DNA from 4 places in the Streptomyces sp. Ag109_O5-10 genome. Region 4 is predicted to be linked to each of the others. Evidence: riboswitches for the same ligand, from Rfam matches in the RefSeq annotation. Region 4 holds a riboswitch; each other region holds the start of a gene.

Region 1 (2,195 bases), 2.0 Mb from region 4:
ACCACACCGGGGTTGGCACGGCTCTGCAGGGTGACCTGGCCGCCCTTGAGCGCCGCCTCGTTGGCCTTGCCGACGCTGCTGATCGCGTCCACCTGCCCGGACTGGAGACTGCCGGCCCGCACCCCCGCCTCGGGCACGACCTTGAACACCAGCTTGTCCAGGTAGGCCTCGCCCTTCTTCGACCACAGCGAGGAACCCCAGTCGTACCCGGTGCGCCTGCCCAGGGTGACCGACTGGTTCTGCACGTACTGCTTGAGCACGAACGGGCCGGACCCGACCACCCCGTCGCTGCACTTCTGCTGCGGGCTCTTCTTGACGCTCGCCGAGGACTCGATGCCCAGCGAGTGGGTCGAAGTCGCCTGGAGGAACTGGGCGTTGGGCTGCTTGAAGGTCACCTTGACGGTGAGCGGGTCGACCACGGCGGTGCTCTTGACGCCGCTCAGGTAGCCCTCGGCGAGGGTGCCCAGGGCACCGAGCTGCGGCACCGCGTCGAAGTTGTCCTTGACCACCTGGGCGGTCAGCTTGGATCCGTCGCTGAAGGTGACGCCGGACCGCAGGTGGAACGTGAACGTGGTCGCGTCGGTGCTGATGTCCCAGCTCTTGGCGAGCCACGGCACGATCTTTCCGGTCTTCGGGTCCTGGTCGGTGAGCGAGTCCACGATCTGGCGCACCGAGTAGATCGTGTCGTTGCTGCCGACCTGCTGCGGGTCCACGCAGCCCGCGTCGGAGCCCACCGCGAAGGTCAGGGTGCCGCCGGACTTCGCCCGGCCGCTTCCGCCGCCGGAGCCGTCGTCGCCCGAACCGCACGCGGTCAGCAGGACGCTGGTGGTCAGGAGCGCGGCCAGGGGCGCCCATCGGGAGGGTCTGAAATCCGGAAGTGCAGTCACGGAGGGCTTTCTCCTACTCGTGTCACCGAGGCACTACCGCGCACGGATGCGCGCAGGCATGACGGTGTGCGCGGCCCGGGCGGATCGACTCCGGCCGGGGATGCGCTGTGCAGACAGGGGGTTGGCATGCGGACGGCACCGGGAACCGGTGGCCCAGGGGGAAGGACGGCGCGAAGGTGGCGGGCCGGTGACGGATGTCAGCCGGCGGCGGCCTGGCCGGTCAGGCCCGACAGAGGCAGCTGGTCGAGCGCTTCAGATCGATGTGGCGCCGGCGCGAGAGCCGGGAGTACGCCGTGGCGTCGGCGGGGGAGGCAGCGGAGTCATCGCTGTGCAGCATGCCGGACCTCCCCGTCTCCGGCCCCGGTCACGGGGCCACGCGCTTGCGGGAGTCATCGGTGACCCCGCCGGGCTTTCACCTGGAGCACCCCACCGCGCGGGAGGGTTGCCGGTCAGCGAGCCAGGGCTTGACGCTGACACTCAATGCCGTTGGTGATGCTACGGATCGATTTTGTCGTACGTCAATGCCGCGACGTGACGCCCTGTCCGGAGAGCGGGGTCGTCTCATGTGCCGGGACGGATGGTGGACGCACCTTGTTCCGTGTGCTTTGATCCGGCCATGGAGACCGCAGGTCAGGCACGCACGGTGCTGCTCGACCCGTTCTGGTCGGGCCGTCGTGCCGACCAGTTCGACCAGACCTGTCGCTGACCACTCGCTCCCTTCGCGTCCGCCTCCGCCGCGCCGCGTCCCCTGCTGGGCCCGGACCGGCGTCGCAAGCGTCCCGCGACGCGTCCGCGTCCAGGCCCCGCCCGCTCGGAAAGAGCCGCATGGTCGTCAACAGCACTGCCCCGAAGGGGGTGTTCGCCGCCCTGCGGGTCCGTGACTACCGGATCTACTGGAGCACGGGCCTGGTGTCCGACATCGGCAGCGCCCTGCAGGGTGTCGCGCTGGACTGGTTCGTCCTGACGCTCACCCACAGCGGTACCGCGCTCGGCTGGGTCGCCGGACTCCAGTTCGCCCCGGTGCTGCTGATCGGCCTGTGGGGCGGGGTCGTCGCCGACCGGTACGACCGCCGGACCCTGCTGCTGTGGACCCAGCCGCTGTACGCGGTCCAGGCACTGGTCCTGACGGTCATCGTGTTCTCCGGCCATGCCGCCCTGTGGCTGCTGTACGTCCTGTCCTTCGCGCTCGGCTGCGTGTTCACGGTGGAGAACCCGGCACGCCTGTCCTTCGTCACCGAGCTGGTCGGCCGGGCGCTCATCCCGAAGGCGGCGGGCCTGAACATCCTGTCCCTGAACGCCGCGCGGCTG
Region 2 (2,195 bases), 1.8 Mb from region 4:
GCCAGCTGCGGCCAGTGCATGTTCAGCAGCGGGCGGGCCATCAGCTCGGTGACCCGGCCGCCCTGCCCGGCGGCGCCGCCGAGCGGGCGGTCGTACATCGCCTTGACGAGGTCCACGCCCGGCTCGGTGAGGAGCGGGCCGACGATGCCGGTGACGAAGTCGGAGGAGAACTCCCGCAGGTCGGCGTCGACGAAGCACACGATGTCCCCGGTGGTGACCAGGAGGGAGCGCCAGAGGACCTCGCCCTTGCCGGGGACGGCGGGGATGCGGGGCAGGATCGCGTCGCGGTGCACGACGCGGGCGCCGGCGGCCGCGGCGACGGCCGCCGTACGGTCGGTGGAGCCGGAGTCGACGACCACGATCTCGTCGACGAGCGGCACCTGCTGCATCAGGTCGTGGCGGATGATCGCGACGATGTCGCCGACGGTCTCCTCCTCGTTGAGCGCGGGCAGCACGACGCTGACCGTCTGCCCGGAGGACCTTTTGGCGGCCATGATCCGGTGCAGGGGACGATCGGTTACGGACCAGGAGCGGGTGGCCAGCCAGCGCTCGACTTCTTCCAGCACGGTCAGCGGCTCCTCACTGTCACGGCCACACGACGACGTGTGATCCATCTCGCGGTACGGACGACTCTCTCAACTGTCCTGGCCTTCGGTTACAGTCTTGAACAACGCCGATGACCATCGCATGTCCTGGGTGCACCCGGCGTTGACAACCGCATACCGCTCATCCAGAGGGGCAGAGGGAAACGGCCCGTTGAAGCCCCGGCAACCCTCCAGTCGGTACTCGTAGATCGCTGTCGATCACCGCGAGGCTCCCGGCTAGGGAAGGTGCCAAATCCGTCTCACGACGAGATGCGTCGTGAGGAAGATGAGGAGAAAGGGCCTCGCCTCACATGGCTGTGCAGACTGTTGCAAGCACCACGGACTCCACCGTCGATCTCGGTCCCGCCGCTGCCCTGAGCTGCCGCGAGTGCGGTCACCGGGTGCCCCTCGGCCCGGTGTTCGCCTGCGAGGAGTGTTTCGGCCCGCTGGAGATCGCGTACGACTTCTCGGCCTATGACACCGAGGAGCTCCGCAAGCGGATCGAAGCGGGTCCCGCGAACATCTGGCGCTACGCGCCGCTGCTGCCCGTCCCCGCGGACGTGGCGACCAAGCCGAACATCAACCCCGGCTGGACCAAGCTCGTCAAGGCGGACAACCTGGCCAGGGAGCTGGGGGTCACCGGCGGGCTGTACGTGAAGGACGACTCCGGCAACCCGACGCACTCCTTCAAGGACCGCGTCGTCGCCCAGGCCGTCGAGGCCGCCCGCGCCTTCGGCTACACCACCCTCTCCTGCTCCTCCACCGGCAACCTGGCCGGCGCCGTCGGTGCCGCCGCCGCCCGGGCCGGCCTCCGCTCCTGCGTGTTCATCCCGCACGACCTGGAGCAGGGCAAGGTCGTCATGGCCGCGATCTACGGCGGCGAACTCGTCGGCATCGAGGGCAACTACGACGACGTGAACCGGTTCTGCTCCGAGCTGATCGGCGACCCGGCGGGCGAGGGCTGGGGCTTCGTCAACGTCAACCTGCGGCCGTACTACGCGGAGGGCTCCAAGACCCTGGCGTACGAGATCTGCGAGCAGCTCGGCTGGGAGATCCCGGACCAGCTGGTCGTCCCGATCGCCTCGGGCTCGCAGCTCACGAAGATCGACAAGGGGCTGCAGGAGCTGATCAAGCTCGGTCTGGTCGAGGACAAGCCGTACAAGATCTTCGGCGCCCAGGCCGAGGGGTGCTCGCCGGTGTCGGTGGCCTACAAGGAGGGCCACGACGTGGTCCGCCCGCAGAAGCCGAACACCATCGCCAAGTCCCTCGCCATCGGCAACCCGGCCGACGGGCCGTACGTCCTCGACATCGCGCGGCGCACCGGCGGTGCGGTGGAGGACGTCACCGACGAGCAGGTCGTCGACGCCATCAAGCTGCTCGCGCGGACCGAGGGAATCTTCGCGGAAACCGCCGGCGGAGTGACGGTTGGAGTCACCAAAAAGCTCATTGAGAATGGGTTGATTGATCCGGCCAAGTCGGTCGTTGTACTCAACACCGGTGATGGACTCAAGACGCTGGACGCGGTGGCGGGAACCGGACTCACCGCGACCATTCGCCCGAGTCTGGAGTCTTTCCACGAGGCCGGGCTCGCCTGAGTCCCCCGAGAAATAG
Region 3 (2,195 bases), 1.2 Mb from region 4:
ACTTGTGGACGCCGTTGATCTCCAGGGCGGCGGGGGCCGTCTCCACGCTGTCGGTGATGGTCATACCGCGGCCTCCCGGCGGATGCGGGCGCGCAGGTCGGTAAGGCCGGTGCGCAGCTTCTGGAGGGGAGTCGGGGGCAGCGTGCGGGTGGCGCCGCGGGCGTAGTACCGCTCGACGTAGAACTGGATCACGGAGACGACGCTGGTCAGGATCAGGTACCAGACGGTCACCACCAGGAGGAGCGGCACGATGTCGCCGGGGTAGGTGGAGCCCATGCTCTGCGCGGAGCCGAACAGGTCGAGCAGCGAGACGTAGAAGACCAGCGAGGTGCTCTTGATCAGGCCGATCAGCTGGTTGACGTAGTTCGGGGTGATGGACCTGAGCGCCTGCGGGAACACGATCTTCCGGAACTGGTAGCCCTTGGGCAGGCCGAGCGCGGCGGCGGCCTCGTGCTGGCCCTGGTCCACGGAGAGGATGCCGCCGCGGACCACCTCGGCCGCGTAGGCGGCCTCGTTGAGGCTCAGGCCGATGACGGCGACCACCATGTCGGTGGCGAGCTTCGACTCGTCGAAGGAGAAGAAGGCGGGCCCGAAGGGGACGCCGACGCTCAACGTCTTGTACAGGGCGCTGAAGTTGTAGAGGAAGAGCAGGACAACGATGAGCGGTATGGAGCGCAGCGCCCATACGTAGGTCCAGCTGACCGCGCGCAGCACGGGGCTCTTCGAGAGCCGGGCCAGGGCGAGCAGGATGCCCCCGAGCAGACCCAGCACCGCGCTGTAGGCGGTGACTTCGAGGGTGATGACCAGTCCGTCGAGGATGGTCGGCCGCAGGAACCAGTAGCTCCAGCGGTCCCACTGGTAGAAGGGGTTGGTCACCAGTCCGTGCACGAACTGGGCGGCCAGGACCAGGACGACGGCGGTGGCGATCCACCGTCCCGGCCTGCGCAGCGGCTGAACGCGCTGTGCGGTGAGGGATGGTGACGGTTCGTCGGCGGCGGGCGGTGCCTCGGGGGCGGCGATCGTGGCGCCTGGGGGTTCACTCATGGCGGGCTCCGGCGGAGTCGGACACCCACGTGTCCCGCGGCGGGGGCCGCGCACCGGTCCGTGTTCGGGCACGGCGCGGTGCGCGGGGGCGCGCGGGGCACGGGGCTGGGCGGACGGCGGCACACCGGACGGCCGGTGTTTCGACGGGGACGCTGGGGTGCGAGGCTGCGGGGAACCGGGGGAAAAGCCTGGTCAGACCCGACAGCGGGCACAGCCCGGTGCGGTACACGCGCTACACAGGGCGCTGTTGACACGGAGCAGGTCGACGGCTCGGTCGGCGACGAGCGGGCTCGGGTACGGGCGTACGCAGCCCTCGGCGCGGCGCTGGGCCGTCCTGGGGGCTGCGTACATGTCCGTCACCTGTCACTGTGTCGTGCCGGCCCCGAAGGGCACTCGCGCTTACCGAATCGTCGCTTGCCGAAACGTCGTCGGTCCGGTCGTCACCTGGGGCACCCCACCGCGGTGCGAGGGTTGCCGGTCAGCAAGCCAGGGCTTGACGCTGACGCTCATGACCGTTCTGGTCCGCAAGTAACGCAGTTGCCCGAACGATTGTCAACGCCTGTCCGACTGGCGAAACGGTTCGGGCGGCTCTCACCTGCGCGGACCGCGGGGTGCGTCGGCCGCGTGGCCCGCCCAGTCCAGGATCTGGACGGCCGCGCCGGCGGCTTCCAGGCCCTGGCAACGGCCGTGGTGGCGGCGGGCGATGCCGTCGAGGTCGAGGTGGCCGCCGAAGGCCGGATGGGCGGCCAGCCGGCGGGCGTAGGCCCACAGCACCGGGTGGCCGGCGACGGCGTGCACCGCGGCGGCGTCCAGGTGGTTGCGGTGCACGGTGTCGAGTTGCACCAGGGTGACCCACAACTCGATGTCGGCGGCCGTGAGTCGGCCGCCGACCAGGAACTCCACCCCGGTCAGCCTGCGCTCCAGTTCGTCCAGGGCCGAGAGCAGCACCTCCAATGCCTCCGGGTCGCCGCCCGCGCGCCCGGCCCGCTGTGCGGCCTGCTCGATGTCCTCGGTGCACAGCCGCTCGACGGCCTCGATCTCGGCCTCGGCTCCGCACGGGTAGAGCCGGGCGACGCCGTCACCGAAGTGCTGGTCCAGGTCGCGCAGGATGTCCCGGCTGTGGGTGCTGACGATCCTGCCGGACCAGCCGT
Region 4 (2,195 bases):
ACGGTGAACATCTCCACGATGTCGGCGCTCGTGGTGGCCGGCACCGGTGCGAAGGTCGTCAAGCACGGCAACCGGGCCGCGTCCTCCGCGTCCGGGGCATCGGACGTCCTGGAGAAGCTCGGCGTCAACCTCGACCTGACCCCGCGGCGGGTCGCCGAGGTCGCCGAGGAGGCCGGTATCACCTTCTGCTTCGCGATCAAGTTCCACCCGGCGCTCCGGCACGCGGGCGCGGCGCGCGGCCAGCTGGGCATCCGCACGGTCTTCAACATCCTCGGCCCGCTGACCAATCCGGCACGGGTCCGCGCCCAGGCCGTCGGCGTCGCCGACCCCCGCATGGCCCCCGTGGTCGCGGGCGTCTTCGCCGAACGCGGCCACTCCTCCCTCGTCTTCCGCGGCGACGACGGCCTCGACGAACTGACGACGACCGCCACGTCCCACGTCTGGATCGTCCGCGACGGCAAGGTCACGGAGGAGACCTTCGACCCCCGCGACGTCGGCATCGACCTGGTCCCCGTGGAGGCGCTGCGGGGCGGCGACCCGTCCTACAACGCGGAGGTCGCCCGCCGCCTCCTGGACGGCGAGCAGGGCCCGGTGCGGGACGCGGTACTCCTGAACTCGGCGGCGGCCCTGGTGGCCCTGGACCCGGGCGCCGGGACCCTGCCCGAGCAGCTCCGCGCCGGCATGGACAGGGCAGCCGAGTCGATCGACTCGGGTGCGGCCAAGCGGACCCTGGAGCGCTGGGCGGCGGCGACGAACAGCTAGGGGCCGGCCCAGCCGGCCGGGGTGGAGTCCGGCACCGCCGGGCTCCACCGTCGCGCTGATCGCCGTCGCGGCGTAACGAGGATTTCGGGACCGGCGCCGATGGCAAGGGCCCGGCCTCGGCACCTGGCGGTGTCCCGTCATCCGGACAGGAGTTGCGCGCTCGCGATCAGTTCACCTACGTTTCTTCCCAGGTCATGAGTGACAGTCATGAGGCCCCGGCCGACTGTCCGGCAACCCTCCGTCCGTGGCGGGGTGCCCCGGGTGAAGACCAGGCCGCAGGCAGTGAGGTCTGCGGCAAGCGCGGACCCCTCGTACACCAGGGGTCCTGGTCGTCGAGGAGTCTTCCGTGAGCAAGCGAATGCGATAGGGCCGCAGAGCCCCGCCTCCGCATCCCCCTTTTTCCCCGCCGCTGCTTGAGCGCACCCGCTCGCACGGCGGATCCCACCTGCTCACACAGGAGTTCACCCATGTCCGTCTCCACCGCTGCCGCCGCCCGGTCCGTTTGTGCCCCGCTGCCCGTTCTAGGGCGGGATGTCACCGTCCCGCTCGTCACCGGCGGCGAGGTCACCTACGCCGCCCTCGACTACGCGGCCAGCGCCCCCGCCCTCCAGCGGGTCTGGGACGACGTCGCGGCCTACGCGCCCTACTACGGCAGCGTCCACCGCGGCGCCGGCTACCTCTCCCAGCTCTCCACCGACCTCTTCGAGAACGCCCGCCGGACCGTCGCCGAGTTCCTCGACTGCCGCCCCGACGACCAGCTGGTCTTCACCCGCTCGACGACGGACTCCCTGAACCTCCTGGCCCGTGCCCTGCCCGCCGGCTGCCAGGTGTTCGTCTTCGAGACCGAGCACCACGCCTCCCTGCTGCCCTGGCAGGACGCCCGCGTCACCTACCTCGACGCCCCCCGCACCCCGCGTCAGGCCGTCGAGACCCTGGAGCGCGCCCTCGCCGGCCGTGACCCGTACGGGCCGGCCCTGGTCTGCGTCACCGGCGCCTCCAACGTCACCGGCGAGCTGTGGCCCGTACGGGAGCTCGCGGCCGCCGCGCACGCGCACGGCGCCCGGATCGTCCTGGACGCCGCCCAGCTGGCCCCGCACCACCCCGTCTCCGTCCGCGACCTGGACGTCGACTGGGTTGCCTTCTCCGGCCACAAGCTGTACGCCCCCTTCGGCTCCGGCGTCCTGGCCGGCCGCGCCGACTGGCTGCGGGCCGCCGAGCCCTACCTCGCGGGCGGCGGTGCCAGCCGCAAGGTCACCCGGCGCGAGGACGGGGGAGTGGCCGTGGAGTGGCACGAGGGCGCCGCGCGGCACGAGGCCGGCTCGCCCAACGTCATCGGCGCCTACTCCATCGCCGCCGCCTGCAAGGCGCTCACCGAGGCGGGCTTCGACACGCTGGTCGCCCGCGAGCGGCACCTGATCGAGAAGGTGCGGGCG

Evidence for each region. A riboswitch is a leader RNA that binds a small molecule or an ion and turns the genes downstream of it on or off. The one in region 4 is predicted to bind S-adenosylmethionine.
Region 1: linked by a shared signal. The riboswitch ahead of BLW82_RS46415 (putative leader peptide) and the one ahead of BLW82_RS31405 (aminotransferase class V-fold PLP-dependent enzyme) in region 4 are both predicted to bind S-adenosylmethionine.
Region 2: linked by a shared signal. The riboswitch ahead of thrC (threonine synthase) and the one ahead of BLW82_RS31405 (aminotransferase class V-fold PLP-dependent enzyme) in region 4 are both predicted to bind S-adenosylmethionine.
Region 3: linked by a shared signal. The riboswitch ahead of BLW82_RS37045 (amino acid ABC transporter permease) and the one ahead of BLW82_RS31405 (aminotransferase class V-fold PLP-dependent enzyme) in region 4 are both predicted to bind S-adenosylmethionine.

The regions. Positions count from the first base shown of each region.
Region 1 covers NZ_FNTQ01000001.1:8,846,637-8,848,831, forward strand. The annotation lists gene BLW82_RS40315 (ABC transporter substrate-binding protein) at 1-887, opposite strand, end outside; gene BLW82_RS46415 (putative leader peptide) at 1,108-1,224, opposite strand; SAM riboswitch class IV at 1,259-1,372, opposite strand; gene BLW82_RS40320 (MFS transporter) at 1,713-2,195, shown strand, end outside.
Region 2 covers NZ_FNTQ01000001.1:5,116,811-5,119,005, forward strand. The annotation lists gene BLW82_RS23465 (glucosyl-3-phosphoglycerate synthase) at 1-566, opposite strand, end outside; SAM riboswitch class I at 724-877, shown strand; gene thrC (threonine synthase) at 896-2,179, shown strand.
Region 3 covers NZ_FNTQ01000001.1:8,125,011-8,127,205, reverse strand. The annotation lists gene BLW82_RS37050 (amino acid ABC transporter ATP-binding protein) at 1-64, opposite strand, end outside; gene BLW82_RS37045 (amino acid ABC transporter permease) at 61-1,044, opposite strand; SAM riboswitch class IV at 1,435-1,558, opposite strand; gene BLW82_RS37040 (glutathione S-transferase C-terminal domain-containing protein) at 1,636-2,195, opposite strand, start outside.
Region 4 covers NZ_FNTQ01000001.1:6,886,298-6,888,492, forward strand. The annotation lists gene trpD (anthranilate phosphoribosyltransferase) at 1-762, shown strand, start outside; SAM riboswitch class IV at 953-1,069, shown strand; gene BLW82_RS31405 (aminotransferase class V-fold PLP-dependent enzyme) at 1,230-2,195, shown strand, end outside.